DNA from 2 places in the Psychrobacillus sp. Z16_25 genome. Region 2 is predicted to be linked to the other one. Evidence: predicted binding sites of a transcription regulator. Region 2 holds the regulator's gene; the other holds the start of a gene.
What was found. The regulator NrdR, encoded in region 2, represses ribonucleotide reductase genes. The targets are predictions, from matches to a motif close to AACACNATATATNGTGTT.

Region 1 (8,311 bases), on a different contig from region 2:
GGATTACACAAATATATACGGACCACGAACCGAGTGGAGAATATCAATTTACAAATTCGCCGCCGTGAAAAAGTAATCCGTGTCTTTCCTAATGACGCATCAGCCATAAGGTTGATCGGTTCCGTGTTGATGGACTTGGATGAAGAATTAAGAGGAAGACAGGGGCTGTTCCATTATGAGAATATTTATTTAGAAGAATAGTCGACTTGATGATCCCGAAAATCGAAATATCAGGAGTATAGGAAAGGGTTAACCCTTTCCTATACTCCTGACATCAAAATAAAAAGAAGCACTTATATTACCCAAAAGGAATTTACACAAGATTATGCACTTGACTTTCCACCATTCTAAGTGAGAGTAAAACTTGGCTATCTGAGAGTAAGTACCACCTGAATAAGAGAAAACTGCTCCTATCCGAGAATAAACTGATCCCAACCGAGAGTAACCTTCCGCCGAGTGAGAGTAAATCCCAGCCGAACGAGAATAAAGGGATTTCCAATTTTCCCTAATTAGCTCAAAAATAGACGAAGCATCTCTCTTTCGCCAAACTCCAACGCTTTTGCTATTACATTCGCTAGCTTTCTAATTTATTCTGCAACTATGTCCAGTGAATCCAATTCATGAAAAATAAGCAGTGAAACTATTTAATTGTTCATTCGTACAAATATTAAACATATATAAAGGAAAGAAAATACTGTTTTGAAGGGAGTTCAAATGACGTTGTATATTAGGGAAACCGGAGAAAAACATCCTTCCGTATTGTTATTTATACACGGTGGAGGAGTTAGTGGCTGGATGTGGGAAGAGCACGTTGCTTATTTTCATAATTATCATTGCATTGTACCTGATTTGCCAGGACATGGTAGGAGTGAAGCTAAAGAATGCTTTTCTATCAAGAAGTGTGCAGAAGAACTTATAGATTATTTAAAGACGAACGTACCTAATAAGGAGATTATTGTGGTTGGCTTTTCGATTGGAGCACAAATAGCACTTGAAATGCTTGCCAAAGAGCCAACAATGATAGATTACGCGATGATTAATAGCGCCACGGTAAAGCCGATGCCCTTAATAAAGAAAATGGTGAAGCCCACTGCCTTGCTGTCTTATCCACTAATAAAAAATAAGAAATTCTCGAAACTTCAAGCAAGGTCACTGTTCATACCAGAGGACAAATACGAGCAATACTATAAGGAAAGTCTTAATATATCAAAAACGATATTACTTTCTATGCTTGAAGAAAATATGTCCTACGAATTACCCGAATGTTTTAAGTCTAACCAGTCAAAGTTGCTTGTGACTGCAGGAAATAAAGAAAGAACAGTAATGAAGGATTCCGTTTTTGAGCTTATGTCCAGACACAATAATTGTAAGGCACTAATACTACCAAGCATTGGTCATGGGCTACCTTTGGCTGAGCCTTTACTTTTTTGTATGCTACTAGAGGAATTTCTAGAGGAGGCAAAGAGTGAGTCTACCAATTTCGTAGGGAGCCTCTAATGTTTAAAATATAGAAAGGGACCGTCTAAAAAAGTCATTTTGAGACGGCCCCTTGCTGTTAGGGACGGGACATATTGATGCGACCACCCCAGGAGCAATGATAAATAGCATATATCTATCAAAGCAGGAAGGGGTCCATAAGTTTTCTACTTAATGGGACACCCCTTTTATTTTTGATTTAAAAACCTATAGAGCTATCGGAGTCTTCCCAAGCATTTTTGTTAGAGCGTTTATTTTGTTCTTGTAGTTCTCTAATTCGTTTTTCATATCCAAGCTCTCCGTCATAATGCCAATTGAGGGCAACGGACATATACAGCTCGTTTAGCTGAGACATCGAAAGACCGGTAGAGCGTTTCGCTGCATCTGCAAGCTGCTCATCTGAGAAGATATGCTGAATATCTAATTTAACTAGATATTCTTTCCGCTGCTTTTCAGATGGAGAAGGTATCTCATAAGCACGGTCAAATCTTCCAGCTCGGTTAATTAAGGCAGGATCAATTTTTTCAGGGTAATTGGTTGTACCGATAATGAAAAGTCCCTCTCTCGATTGGACACCATCCAGCGTGTTTAGGAAGATGGAACGAGTATATTCAGGCATGGAATCTATATCTTCTATTACAAGAATCGCTGGTGCTAGTCTTGTAACTATTCCAAAGACACTTTGTATAGAATGGCTCCCAGTGAATTCAGTTATTTGCCAATACACGACTGGAGCTTTTGTGGAGCCGGTTATGGATTTTACCAAAGTGGTTTTACCGTTACCGGGTGAACCATAAAGAAGTATTCCTCTTTTATATGGTAAGCCGTATTCTTTGAAGAATCTTCCATCTTCTTTAAAAAATTCATCAATGGATCGAAAAATATCTCTCTTGATGGATTCCTCGAGTAGAACATCCTCTCTATTTACTACTGCTTGTTCTCCATACTTCCTTCTTTGCACACCATTTTCTGTATCCACGAGATAGGTGATTGATTGCATAAGAAGTTTTCTCATCTTTTCGTCGATCTCGTTTAGGAAATATATAGCTTTTTGAGGTGATGTTGCAAAAAAGTGAAATGCTGGCCAGGTATGGTCAAAGGAAAAATAGAATGTATGTGTGATTGCTACCTCATAATCAGGGAAAAAAACTAATTTATTGTCAAAGGATAACAAGTTTTCTAGTTGACTATCCATAGTAAACTCAGAATTACTAGAGATTTTATAGGAGGGCTTTGATTCGTATATAGTTGCTAATACATCGTAATTGATCAAGTTGTTTTCCATCATTTCTAGTAGACTGGTATCATATTGCGTGATGTCTAAATCTATAGGTACCCAGTTTCCTTCTTTATGTACTTGTAACAATTCAATGACTCTCCGATTAAATATCGCATAATTTTCATATGCAGGATGAGTCTCTCTGTATATTTCCTTGTTTGGGAATAGAATCTTTTTTTTCATTTTTTCCTCCAATAAAAAAGGTTTCTCCTTGAAAGAAGAAACCTTATGAGATTATTTTGATTTTATTTTCCCTGTCCAAGTTTTGAATCCACCTTGAAGCTGATAAAGGTCTGTATATCCTTTTTTCTTAAGGAATAATGCTGCTCGAGAGCTTCTTGCACCATTTTGATCATAAAGATAAACTGGTTTGTCAGGTCGGATTTCTTTGAAGCGCTGTCTAAGCTGCGTGGAAGGGATATTACGTGCGCCTAAAATATGTCCAGCATCAAATTCTTTAGGCTCCCTTACATCAATTAGCTGGGCTTTTCGATAACCCTTGATAAATTCTTCTTGGTTGAGATTTGTTACTGCTTTTTTTATGCGGAATGCAGAAATAGCCGCATACGCTACCAGTATTACTAATACTGCAATGATAGTATATAGAATTTCTAACACGGTCTTTCCCCTTTCTATGCTTAAATCTATTATAAAAGATTTGCTAGATACAATTCAATCTATTTGATAAAATGAATATCGTTATGCTTTATAAAGGAGGACGTCTGTTGGAAAAGGCTAAATGGTACTATTTGGATTCTGGTCCTTGTGATCCAGCTTATAATATGGCAATGGATGAAGCACTCCTAGACTGGCATAGCGAGGGACTCATCCCTCCGGTAATTAGGTTTTATGAATGGAATCCTGCTACTCTATCGATAGGTTATTTTCAGTCTGTGCAAAAAGAAGTGAACATGGAGGCTGTTAAAGCTCAGCGTTTGGGCTTTATTAGACGACCGACTGGAGGTAGGGCAGTGCTCCACGAACATGAATTAACATATAGTGTCGTTGTTTCGGAAAAATACCCTGATATGCCGACTACCGTAACAGAAGCTTACCGTAAAATAAGTGAGGGGTTATTAAGAGGATTCCAGCATCTTGGTTTAGATGCTTATTTTTCCATTCCTAGCACAGTGGAAGAACTAGAGTCTTTAAAGAAGCCGAAAACAGCCGTCTGTTTTGACACACCAAGCTGGTATGAGCTTGTTGTAGCAGGAAGGAAAGTAGCTGGCAGTGCACAAACAAGACAAAAAGGTGTTATTTTACAACACGGTTCTATTCTTTTGGACCTAGATATTGAAAAGCTGGTTAATACTTTTCGTTTCTCCTCGAAGGAAGAAAAAGAAAGGGTTGAAGCTAGTGTATCTCAGAAAGCTGTTGCGATTAACAAATTATTACAAAATCAGATTTCAATCGACATGTGTAAGCAAGCTTTTAAAAATGGATTCGAAGATGCTTTACACATTGACTTAATAGAATTTCGATTGACCTCTGAACAAGAAAGTTATGTAAATGAGCTTGTTAACGAGCGATATGGGAGAAAAGAATGGAATTTTAGAAAATAAAAGTCACTAAGACATATAGAGAAAAGCAAAAATAGGAAATAATACTTAAATTTACATTCTTTATATTAATTGCTTTACACCTCTATATATAGTGCCGTATGATAAATAAAACTACTACATCTTGTATATAAGAGAGATGTAGAATGGAGGAAGCATAAATGGTAACCACTACAAATGTAACAGCTTTGGATTTAAATATTCCTCAACTTAACAAGGACATCGATTTATTTCCTCAAGTTCATCCAATAACGGAAGATATGAAATTGACACATAAGGGTGTCTCTCGACTTGTTATGATTGATCGCTACTCTTTTAAAGACACTGAAAAGAAAACGCTAAAAGTAGGAGATTTTGTCGTTTTAACGGTAAAAGAAGATCCTAAATTTCCAGCAAGAGGTCTAGGGTATATTGTGTCAATTGACAAAGAGGCTAAAACAGCAGAAGTTTTAATCGAAGAGGACTATCGAAGTGCAATTGACGACAGCTCCAAGCTAAAAACAGGCATCATTACTAGACCGTTAAGTGTGATTGAAAAGCCACTGGAAGTTTTCTATGAGCAAATCGCAAAGCGTAATGCTACTGGACTTGCTTCTGTAGAGAAAACGGAAGAAAAAAGAGCCGAATGGTTTGAAAAGTTCTATCAACAGCTAGTTTCTCTTAAATTCATTCCAGCTGGACGAGTTCTATATGGAGCAGGTACTGGTACGGATGTAACCTACTTTAACTGTTATGTAATGCCATTTGTTGCTGATTCTAGAGAGGGGATCAGTGATCATCGAAAACAAGTAATGGAAATTATGAGCCGTGGTGGTGGTGTTGGTTCAAATGGATCCACACTTCGCCCGCGCAACACATTGGCTCGTGGGGTAAACGGTAAATCCTCTGGTTCTGTCTCTTGGTTAGATGATATAGCTAAACTCACACATTTAGTGGAGCAAGGTGGTTCAAGACGTGGTGCGCAGATGATCATGCTAGCGGATTGGCATCCAGATATTGCAGAATTTATTATTTCTAAAATGCAAAACCCTCGTATTCTAAGATTTTTAATTGAGAATACAAATGATGAAACGATTAAACAGCTTGCAAAGGACAAGCTTAAATTTAAGCCTTTAACTCCTCAAGAAGAAGCGATGTATCAAGGTTTATTAAACTATAAATCCATACCTGGCCTTGGAGGCTTCAGTGAAGACATTATAAAGGATGCTGAAACAAAGCTTAGAGATGGCGGCACATATACAGTGCATAATCCTGAATTTTTAACAGGTGCCAATATCTCCGTTACGTTAACAGACGAGTTTATGAATGCTGTTGAGGAGGACGGAGACTTTGCCCTTCGTTTCCCAGCTATAGAGACCTATACGGAAGAAGAGATGGAGTTTTATAACCAAAACTGGCATCTAGTTGGAGATGTGCGTGAATGGGAGCGCATGGGCTACAAAGTAAGAACATACCGTACTGTAAAGGCGAAAGAGCTATGGAACCTAATTAATATCTGTGCTACGTACTCTGCAGAGCCAGGTGTATTTTTTATTGATAATGCCAACGATAAAACAAACGCTGTCGCATACGGCCAAAAAGTTGTTGCTACAAACCCATGTGGGGAGCAGCCATTAGCACCTTACTCCGTGTGTAATTTAGCAGCAGTTAACCTTGCGCAATTTGCAAATAAAGAGGATAAAACAGTCGACTATGAGGCTTTGAAGGAAACTGTAAGAGTTGGGGTTCGTATGCAAGATAACGTAATTGACGCGACACCATATTTCTTAGAGGAAAATAAAGTACAAGCTCTGGGAGAACGCCGAGTAGGACTTGGTGTAATGGGTCTAGCTGACTTATTGATCTACTGCGAGAAGGAGTATGGTTCTGAGGAAGGGAACGCGCTCGTGGAAGAAATCTTTAAGACGATTGCAGTTACAGCGTACGAAACTTCTACAGAGCTTGCGACCGAGAGAGGAAGCTTCCCATTCTTAACGGGAGAGACCGAAGAAGAAACAATGCGTCTTCGCAGAGCATTTACAGAAACAGGCTTCATGCAATCAATGCCGGAAGAAATTCAACAAGCTGTACTGGAAAAAGGAATTCGAAACTCTCATCTATTGACTGTGGCACCAACCGGTTCAACAGGAACGATGGTAGGGGTATCTACAGGGCTTGAGCCATATTATTCTTTTACTTATTACAGAAGTGGACGCTTAGGTAAGTTTATTGAAGTGAAAGCTGATATTGTTCAAGAGTACCTAAATGAACATCCGGAAGCAGATGCTAATAATCTTCCTAATTGGTTTGTTACAGCGATGGAGCTGTCACCAGAAGCGCACGCTGATGTTCAATGTATCATTCAACGATGGATTGATAGCTCCATCTCTAAAACTGTAAACGCACCGAAGGGTTATACAGTGGAGCAGGTAGAGGCAGTTTATGAAAGACTTTATCGTGGCGGTGCAAAAGGTGGTACTGTTTATGTGGACGGTAGCCGTGATTCACAAGTACTGACACTGAAGGCTGAAGAAAATACAATGGACGATGTAACACATGAAGAAAAGGTTCTAGAAAAGAGACCGATAGTCCTTATTGATACAATACAAGATATACGGTCGACCAATGTGAAAATCGGTTCAGAAGTAGGGAACACGTGCCCTGTTTGTCGAAAAGGTACAGTCGAAGAAATGGGTGGCTGTAACACATGTACAAACTGTAACGCACAGTTAAAATGTGGGCTCTAAACTCAAGGCTTAGCAATTGCTCGTTTACATTAAGTTGCATTATATAATATAAGGTGTATGATAAATGGCACTCCTTTGGCTCTTATAATCCAAAGGAGTGTTTTTTATTTTGGTAATAAATCTCTTCTACTTGGAAATGCTGTGTTTTCTTTCGGTTAATATAAAGTCCATTTGGGTATAAAGAAAACAAAAGGGGTATCGAAGCTTGAAGGAGGGGTAGTGTGTCAATACGTGATAATATTCAAAAAACCGAAAGTTGGGATGCAAGTCATCGTGGCTGGCCATTACCTAAAATTCCTTGGGCGATGAAACAAGTATGGAATAATGTCCTGTTCGCACATTATCCTGTGGACCCGGTTAAACTAAAAAAGCTGATGCCAGAACAGCTCCCCTTAGATACTTTCAACGGAATGGCCTGGGTAGGAATTGTTCCATTTTATATAACAGGCTTAAGAGGGAGGGGCATCCCACCAATCCCTGGCACCAATCGTTTCCCAGAATTAAATGTTAGAACTTACGTAACGATTGATGGAAAACCAGGTATTTATTTCTTTAGCTTGGATGCAATGAACAGCTTGGCTGTGAAAGCGGCTAGAACCTTTTTGCATTTGCCATATGTTTATGCTCATATGTCAGTGAAAGAGGATGGATTTTTAGTCGAATATGAAAGTAAAAGGAAGAGCCAGCTTGAGCCTAAATTAGTTTGTAGCTACAAGCCTGTATCTAAGCCCTATTATCCAGCGAAGGGTTCATTTGCAGAATGGATGGCAGAAAGATACTGTTTATATACAGTGAATGACACAGGGAAGATTCTAAGAGGAGAAATATTACATCCGCCTTGGTTATTGCATGATGCCCAGGCAAATTTTTATTTGAATACAATGCTATCTAAACAAGGGATTGAAGTAGAAAATGATGAGCCGATATTGCATTTCTCTCAGCGAAAGGAAGTAAAAATTTGGCCGTTTTTAATAGAGGATTGAAAATAATCTATGGAATGGGAGAATTTCTTGGTCATAATTGATTAATTCATTTTTCTTTTTCACAAACTACCCTTTAAGGAGGGTATTTTATGAAATGGTTATCTATTGTAACAAGCTTATCAGCAGCATTATTAGCGCTCATACTATTGAAATTTCTTTCTTTTTTTCATTTCGTGAAATGGAACCCAGTTGGTTATACGAAAAAGTTTGATATTTTTGTCGACAGCCATTGGATAATAAAATGGGGAATATTGTTTTTAGTTATTTGGGCTATAGGAATCGGGTTAT
Region 2 (8,311 bases):
CGGTACGGTTCAATCGGCGGAAGAGCAATTAAAAAAAATATTGCTGTCATGGAATATATAATTGTTCGAATACTCCGAATATAATATACTGTCGTTTTAAGGCTGCATATTCATAAAAATGTGTTATACTAATTACGAGTAAAAAACAAAAAAGTATCACACGTTATAGGAGGATATAAAATGTCAGCTTCGGTAGCAATTAATGGTTTTGGTCGTATAGGTCGTATGGTATTTCGTCAGGCAATTTTTCAAGAGGATTTAAGAATAGTAGCAATTAATGCAAGATATTCACTAGAGACGCTTGCTCATCTGATTAAATATGATTCAACACACGGTACCTTTACTGGAGAAATTGAAATTACAGACAATGCTTTAGTAGTGAACGGTCAAAGAGTAGAAATTGTTAACGAGCGTGAACCAGAAAATCTTCCTTGGAAAGAATTGAACGTTGATATCGTGATTGAGTCAACAGGAAAGTTCAATGATGGAGAAAAAGCTTCTGGACATCTGAAAGCAGGAGCAAAAAAAGTCGTTATTACTGCACCTGCTAAAAATGAGGATGCAACAATAGTGATTGGAGTAAACGATGATCAATTAGATGTTGCAACACAAAATATCATCTCTAATGCAAGCTGTACAACAAACTGCTTAGCTCCAGTAGTAAAAGTGTTAAATGATTCATTCGGAATTGAAAATGGGTTAATGACAACTGTTCATGCCTATACAAACGATCAAAATAACTTGGATAACCCACATAAGGACTTAAGACGTGCTCGTTCTTGTGGGCAATCAATTATTCCTACTTCTACGGGAGCAGCTAAAGCGCTTTCACTAGTTCTTCCGGAACTAAAAGGGAAAATCCATGGTATGGCGCTTCGAGTTCCAACTCCAAACGTATCTTTAGTAGATTTAGTAGTGGATGTCAAACAACCAGTTACAGCAGAACAAGTCAATGAAGCATTTGTGAAGGCTGCGGAAGGTCCGATGAAAGGAATCCTTGGAATTTCAATGGAGCCACTTGTTTCTATTGACTATAACACTACTACTCAATCTAGTACTATTGATGGCTTAACTACTATGGTAATGGGAGATACAAAGGTGAAGGTTTTAGCTTGGTATGATAACGAGTGGGGCTATTCTGCTAGAGTAGTAGACTTAACGAAAAAAGTGGCTAATGCGCTACAAGTTGAGGATAACTTTGTAAGAAATAGCTGATTGAAGTGTCGTCTGGCCATTTATTAAATGGTCAACAACCTATATTTTAAAATTTTTTCCATCCTCTTTCTAAATTTCTAGAAAGAGGATTTTTTTATTGCCAAACGAATATATATATTCTATAATTGGAATCGTGTACTTCTAGTACATGGACTACTTAAAGGGTTAGGACCTCTTTGGACTAACTTTCCCCCGTGGTAGTCAACTTTGATAAAAATTAAACTAATCAAAGGGGGAAACGGACATTGGAGACAATGGGACGTCACATTATTGCAGAACTATGGGAGTGCGATTTTGACAAGCTTAACGATATGCAATTTATCGAGCAAACTTTTGTTGATGCTGCACTCAAATCTGGTGCAGAGGTTAGAGAAGTTGCATTCCACAAATTTGCACCTCAAGGTGTGAGTGGAGTCGTTATTATTTCTGAATCGCATTTAACGATTCACAGCTTTCCAGAGCACGGATACGCTAGCATCGATGTCTACACATGTGGAGATTTAGATCCGACAATCGCTGCTAACTATATTGCAGACGCTCTTAATGCTGGAACGCGCGAAACGCTCGAAATGCCTCGTGGTATGGGGCCAGTTAATGCACCAAAAGCACGTGTGTCAGTTCAAGCGTAAGAAAAACATGACTATAATGAGTGAGCAGAGGAAGAGATTCCTCTGCTTTTTCGATTTTATTGAAAAAAATTGTTATAATAGATATACAAAAATTTAATGTATGATTTAGGAGAGGTATATATGAGGTGCCCAGCATGCCAATTTAACGGTACGAAGGTAGTTGATTCACGCCCAGTGGATGACAACAAGGCTATAAGAAGAAGAAGGGAATGCGAAGACTGTGGTTTTCGATTTACCACTTTTGAAAAGGTAGAGGAAACGCCTTTAATTGTAGTGAAAAAGGATGGGTCTCGAGAGGAATTTAGTCGCGAAAAGGTATTGCGAGGTCTTATTCGAGCTTGTGAGAAAAGACCGGTGGCTTTAAGTCAGCTTGAAGATGTTGTTTATTTTATTGAGAAAGAGCTAAGAAGAACGGGGAATTCTGAAATTAAATCGGAAGAGGTCGGAGAAAAAGTGATGGACAAGCTTGCGGAAATAGATGAGGTAGCTTACGTTCGCTTTGCTTCCGTTTATCGACAATTCAAAGACATCAATGTATTTATTGAGGAACTAAAAGAGATATTAAAGAAAAACCCTTCGTTATAAAAGGAAAGAGATGGTGAATGAAGTATGTTATATAAAGAGCTGAATGCTACTGATTCATATAAAATTCGCTTGCCATATTCTTTTTCGGACTATGATCGTCAACTATTGACTTTGTTTTATCAGCCGCTCGTTGGTGCTGAGGGAATAAGTCTTTATTTAACCTTATGGGCAGATGGAGAATTAAAAGATGAGCATGAGTGGCCCCACTATCATTTAATGAATGTGCTGGGTGTGTCCCTAGGTAAGGTTTTTCAAGCAAGAATATCGTTAGAGGCAATCGGTCTGCTAAAAACCTGGCAAAAGTCTGAGGATAGCGGTAGAATGTTTTACTATGAATTAGAGGCGCCGCTTGACCCCGAATCTTTTTTGAAAGATCCATTGCTCTCGATGTTCTTATTTAATAAAATTGGAGAGCATGCATACAAGCAGCTTCGTAGCAGATACATACAAAATGCTGACTGGAACGAAGGGTATAAAGAAGTATCTCGTACTTTTTTAGATGTGTTCAAACCGTCAACTAGAGGAAAAACATCATTGTCTGTTGAAGAAGAGTATGAATCTAGGGGCGAGCGTGGGAAAATCCCATTTTATTATGACAGCTTTGATTTTGGTCTATTACAGGAGGGATTATCAGAGCAGCTTGTCCCTAAATCTGCTTTAACCTTTGAAGCAAAGGAATTAATCGCCAAGCTTGCTTACCTCTATAATTTAAGTCCAATTGAAATGCAGAAGGTAGTTATTCTAGCGTTGGACGAGGAGCTTCGCTTGACGGAAGCCAGATTGACGAAAGCCTGTGCAGAATATTACAAGCTGACAGTCTCTAAAACAGCCCCTGTCATAGAAAAGATAGAGCCAAAAGTATCTACTCCTGCACCAATTAGGTCCATGTCCAAAGAGGAAGAGCTTCTCTATTATTTAGAAAACACTCCTCCGGTTGACGTACTAAGAGATATTGCGAACGGGAAAGAGCCGATTTTAGCGGATGTTCAACTGGCTAATCATTTTGTGACGTATTTCAAAATGCCAATTGGTGTGGTTAACGTATTGCTGCAATATGTTTTGTTGCGAACTGATATGAAGCTTACAAAAAACTATGCAGAAAAAATAGCTTCCCATTGGAATCGTAAGGGTGTCAAAACAGCAAAGGAAGCAATGGAGCTTGCAAGAAAAGAGCATGAGCAATACCTAAAATGGAAGACAGAGGGCTCCAGCGCAAAAACTTATACGAAAAAGCCTACCAGAGAAGAAAAGGTACCAGACTGGTTCTATAAAAAAGATGGTAAGTTGAAACAATCAGGAAATGTAACGAACGGTATTCAAGACATTGATGCAGAGCGCCAAAAACTGATGGAAGAACTCGGAATAAAGAGGTAGGTGAAAAGAAATGGAACGAGTAAACGAAACATTAAAGAGAGTCATTTCCCCGGAAATATCTTCAAAATTAAGTGAACTACAGCAAGAGGTATTAGAAGATGCGGAAGTTCAAAAATTTATGGAACAGAATGCAGAAGTGATTACGAAAGAAATGGTAAGAAAGAGTTTAAACAAGCTTTATGAATTTAAATCTCAGTCACACCAATGCGAGGACTGTCCTTCCTTGGGTGAATGTATTAACCTCATGAAGGGCTATGAGCCGAAGCTTTATATTGACCGTAACTTGATCGATACAGAGTATATTCGCTGTCGTCGTGGGGTAGTGGAGGATGAGAGACGTAAGGTAACTTCTATGATTGATAGCATGCATATGCCGAAAGAAGTTATGGAAGCCAGCCTATCTAATATAGATCTGGAGGATGGAAGCAGGGTTGTTGCTGTTCGTGCTGCAAAGGATTTCTTAAATGAATGGGAGCAGACAAATGAACTGCCATCCAAAGGGCTCTATATATATGGGGAGTTTGGTGTAGGGAAGTCGTATTTGCTAGGAGCATTGGCAAACGAATTGGCAGCAAGACATATCCATTCCGTTGTTATCTATGTGCCAGAGTTCTTAAGAGAAATGAAGCAGGCTATTCAGGACCATACGTTGTCTCAAAAAATCGACTTTGTGAAAAAGGCTCCAGTACTCATGCTTGACGATATTGGTGCAGAGGCAATGACAAGCTGGACACGTGATGAGATATTAGGTACCATTTTACATTATCGAATGTCTGAGCGTTTACCTACTTTTATTACCTCTAATTTTAATTACAATGAGTTAGAGCATCACCTTTCAGTTACACAGAGAGGGGAAAAGGAAGTAGTAAAGGCAGGGCGTATTATGGAGCGTATACGTACCTTGACAGTGCCAATTATGCTACAGGGCAAAAACTGGCGTAATACGTAAAATCAAGGAGAAAATTGTTTAAATAACAACTTGCAAACAAACTTTTCCTAACGTATAATCAAGTTCATATAAGGATAACTAAATGCCTTGATGAGGACAATAATCAGTTTGTACGACTTTTTAGAGAGAGAAGCCTTGGCTGTAAGCTTCTTAAGTACCGGCAATCGATTTACCACCTCGGAGCAGTAGCTGTGAATAGCTGTAGCAGCTTACCGGTCACCGGCCCGTTAGCCGATGTAGAGCTTCGTCTATTTCTAATAGACTGAAGAAGGGTGGAACCACGAATCGTACCTCGTCCCTTTTATAGGGAGGAGGTTTTTTGTTGTATAAAAAACCTTTAGGTACCATGTTATTATTAAACGAAGGAGTGTCACAAATGGCAGAAATGATTAAATTAACATTCCCTGATGGGGCTGTGAAGGAATTCCCTGCGGGAACTTCTACTGAAGATGTAGCACAATCTATTAGTCCAGGTCTTCGTAAAAAGGCATTAGCAGGTAAACTAAGTGGACGTCTTATTGATTTAAAGACACCAATTACAGAGGACGGGGAAATTGCAATTATTACTCCGGAATCAGAGGAAGCATTAGAAATCCTTCGTCATAGCACTGCGCATTTACTTGCACAGGCAGTAAAACGCCTTTTCAAGGATGTAAAGCTTGGTGTTGGACCGGTAATTGAAGGGGGCTTCTACTATGACGTGGATTCTCCAGAGCCGATTACAGCGGACGACTTAGTTTTAATTGAAAAAGAAATGAAAAAGATTATTAATGAAAATATCGAGATTGTCCGTCATGACGTATCTCGTCAAGAGGCTTATAATCGCTTCAAGGAAATTGACGATGAATATAAGCTGGAGCTATTAGAAGCAATTCCGGAGGATGAGCAGGTTTCTATCTACGAGCAAGGTGATTTCTTTGATCTTTGCCGCGGAGTCCATGTTCCTTCTACAGGGAAATTAAGGGAATTCAAACTATTGAGCATTGCAGGTGCATACTGGCGCGGAAATAGTGACAATAAAATGCTTCAACGTATCTACGGGACTGCTTTCTTCAAAAAAGAAGACCTTCAAGAGCATCTTCGTCTCTTAGAGGAAGCAAAAGAACGTGATCACCGTAAAATCGGGAAAGAGCTAGATCTTTTCATGAATTCTCAAAAGGTTGGTCAAGGTCTTCCTTTATGGCTTCCAAATGGAGCTACGATTCGTCGTGTAATTGAGCGCTACATCGTGGATAAGGAGCTAAAGCTTGGTTACAAGCACGTGTATACACCAGTACTAGGGTCCAAGGAGCTTTACGAAACATCTGGTCACTGGGAGCACTACCAAGATTCCATGTTCCCACCAATGGAGATGGATAATGAGACACTTGTACTTCGTCCGATGAACTGTCCACACCACATGATGGTTTTTAAAAACGGAATGCATTCTTATCGTAACCTTCCATTACGTATTGCAGAGCTTGGAACAATGCACCGCTACGAAATGTCTGGAGCTGTTTCGGGATTGCAACGCGTACGTGGAATGACATTGAACGATGCTCATATTTTTGTGCGTCCTGATCAAATCAAAGAGGAATTTAAAAAGGTAGTAGAGCTTATTGTTTCTGTCTACAAAGACTTTAAGTTAGAAGACTACTCCTTCCGTCTTTCTTATAGAGATCCAGAGGATAAAGAGAAATATTTTGATGACGATGACATGTGGGAAAAAGCACAAAGCATGCTGAAGGAAGCAATGGATGAACTAGGCTTTGACTACTTTGAAGCAGATGGAGAAGCTGCTTTCTACGGTCCAAAGCTTGATGTCCAAGTGAAGACAGCTATTGGTAAAGAGGAAACGCTATCCACAGTTCAACTTGATTTCCTATTACCAGAGCGCTTTGACTTAACGTATGTTGGAGAAGACGGTAAGCAGCATCGCCCTGTTGTTATCCACCGTGGCGTAGTGTCTACAATGGAACGCTTTGTTGCTTTCTTAATTGAAGAATATAAAGGTGCTTTCCCAACATGGTTAGCTCCTGTTCAAGTGGAAGTTATCCCAGTTTCTAACGAAGTACACTTCGAATATGCAAAAGATGTAGAAGAAAAATTAGTTGCTGCAGGCTTACGTGTAGAAATGGATGATAGAGAAGAAAAGCTTGGCTATAAAATTCGTGAGGCACAAATGCAAAAAATCCCATACATGCTTGTTTTGGGAGATAAAGAGTTAGAAGCAGGGACAGTAAATGTACGTAAATACGGAGAACAAAAATCAGAAAGCATTCCTTTTGATGAGTTCTTAGCTCGAATAAAAGAAGAAGTTTCACATAACAGTTGACATGTTACCTAGTAGATGATATAGTTAATAAGGTTATTGAATACAAGTTTGTGGTATAAGAAGAGGCTGCCCGCTTCTCACCTGTTTGACACATTTGTTGACTGGTAAGCACACGATCGACTGTAACATGCGTTGCATGTTCTCATATCGGCGGGCAGACATTTATGTCTGTTCGCTTTTTTAATGGATCGAAAACGGCGTAACTAATTCGTTTCTACGGAATGTATGCCCAAACCATGTATTCGCGACACTATCTGGAGGTGGATTGTTATTAGCAAAGACATGTATGTAAACGATGGCATTCGAGCACGCGAACTACGCGTTATTGACCAAAATGGAGAACAATTAGGTTTAAAAACTCGTAATGAAGCACTTGAAATTGCAGGTCGTGTAAATTTGGATCTTGTCCTTGTGGCTCCTCAAGCCAAGCCGCCGGTCGCTCGTATCATGGACTATGGTAAATTCAAATTTGAGCAGCAAAAGAAAGACCGCGAAGTTCGTAAAAATCAAAAAGTCATCGTTATAAAAGAGGTTCGTTTGAGCCCAACAATAGATGAGCACGATTTCCAAACGAAATTAAAAAACGCGATCAAGTTCCTTGAAAAAGGAGACAAAGTGAAAGCATCTATTCGCTTTAAAGGACGTGCGATTACTCATAAAGAGATTGGTCAACGTGTATTAGATAGATTCGCTGAAGCTTGTGCGGAAGTATCCACTATCGAAGCAAAACCGAAAATGGATGGCCGCAGCATGTTCTTGGTGCTAGCGCCAAAGAACGAAAAACAGTAATAGAGTACAATTGTTTAGGAGGAATTCGACATGCCGAAAATGAAAACTCACCGTGGAGCTGCGAAGCGTTTCAAAAAAACAGGTACTGGTAAATTAAAACGTGACCGCGCTTACGGAAGCCACTTATTCGCTAACAAATCTACTAAAGCTAAACGTCATTTACGTAAAGCAAAAATGGTAACTTCAGGCGATTACAAACGTATCAAAACTTTACTTACTTACATGAAATAATAAGAGAAACTTACACATTCGATAGAATAAGCAGGAGGTAATGAATATGCCACGCGTAAAAGGCGGAACAGTGACGCGCCAGCGTCGTAAAAAGGTATTAAAATTAGCTAAAGGTTATTACGGTTCTAAACATACATTATATAAAGTAGCAAACCAACAGGTTATGAAATCTTTAATGTATGCATACCGTGACCGTCGTCAAAAGAAACGTGATTTCCGTAAATT

Region 1: AC1VU3_RS16640 (vitamin B12-dependent ribonucleotide reductase) is a predicted target of NrdR. The motif match lies at 4,396-4,413, and genes of this name have one in related genera.

The regions. Positions count from the first base shown of each region.
Region 1 is NZ_JBXEOV010000026.1:255-8,565, forward strand. It holds partial or broken gene AC1VU3_RS16615 (transposase) at 1-201, shown strand, start outside; gene AC1VU3_RS16620 (alpha/beta fold hydrolase) at 715-1,497, shown strand; gene AC1VU3_RS16625 (ATP-binding protein) at 1,676-2,938, opposite strand; gene AC1VU3_RS16630 (rhodanese-like domain-containing protein) at 2,990-3,373, opposite strand; gene AC1VU3_RS16635 (lipoate--protein ligase family protein) at 3,481-4,317, shown strand; gene AC1VU3_RS16640 (vitamin B12-dependent ribonucleotide reductase) at 4,476-7,040, shown strand; gene AC1VU3_RS16645 (YqjF family protein) at 7,262-8,023, shown strand; gene AC1VU3_RS16650 (hypothetical protein) at 8,113-8,311, shown strand, end outside.
Region 2 is NZ_JBXEOV010000009.1:95,444-103,754, reverse strand. It holds gene coaE (dephospho-CoA kinase) at 1-61, shown strand, start outside; gene AC1VU3_RS11155 (glyceraldehyde-3-phosphate dehydrogenase) at 181-1,215, shown strand; gene speD (adenosylmethionine decarboxylase) at 1,461-1,844, shown strand; gene nrdR (transcriptional regulator NrdR) at 1,965-2,429, shown strand; gene AC1VU3_RS11140 (replication initiation and membrane attachment family protein) at 2,454-3,803, shown strand; gene dnaI (primosomal protein DnaI) at 3,814-4,752, shown strand; T-box leader at 4,831-5,055, shown strand; gene thrS (threonine--tRNA ligase) at 5,129-7,066, shown strand; gene infC (translation initiation factor IF-3) at 7,292-7,855, shown strand; gene rpmI (50S ribosomal protein L35) at 7,886-8,086, shown strand; gene rplT (50S ribosomal protein L20) at 8,133-8,311, shown strand, end outside.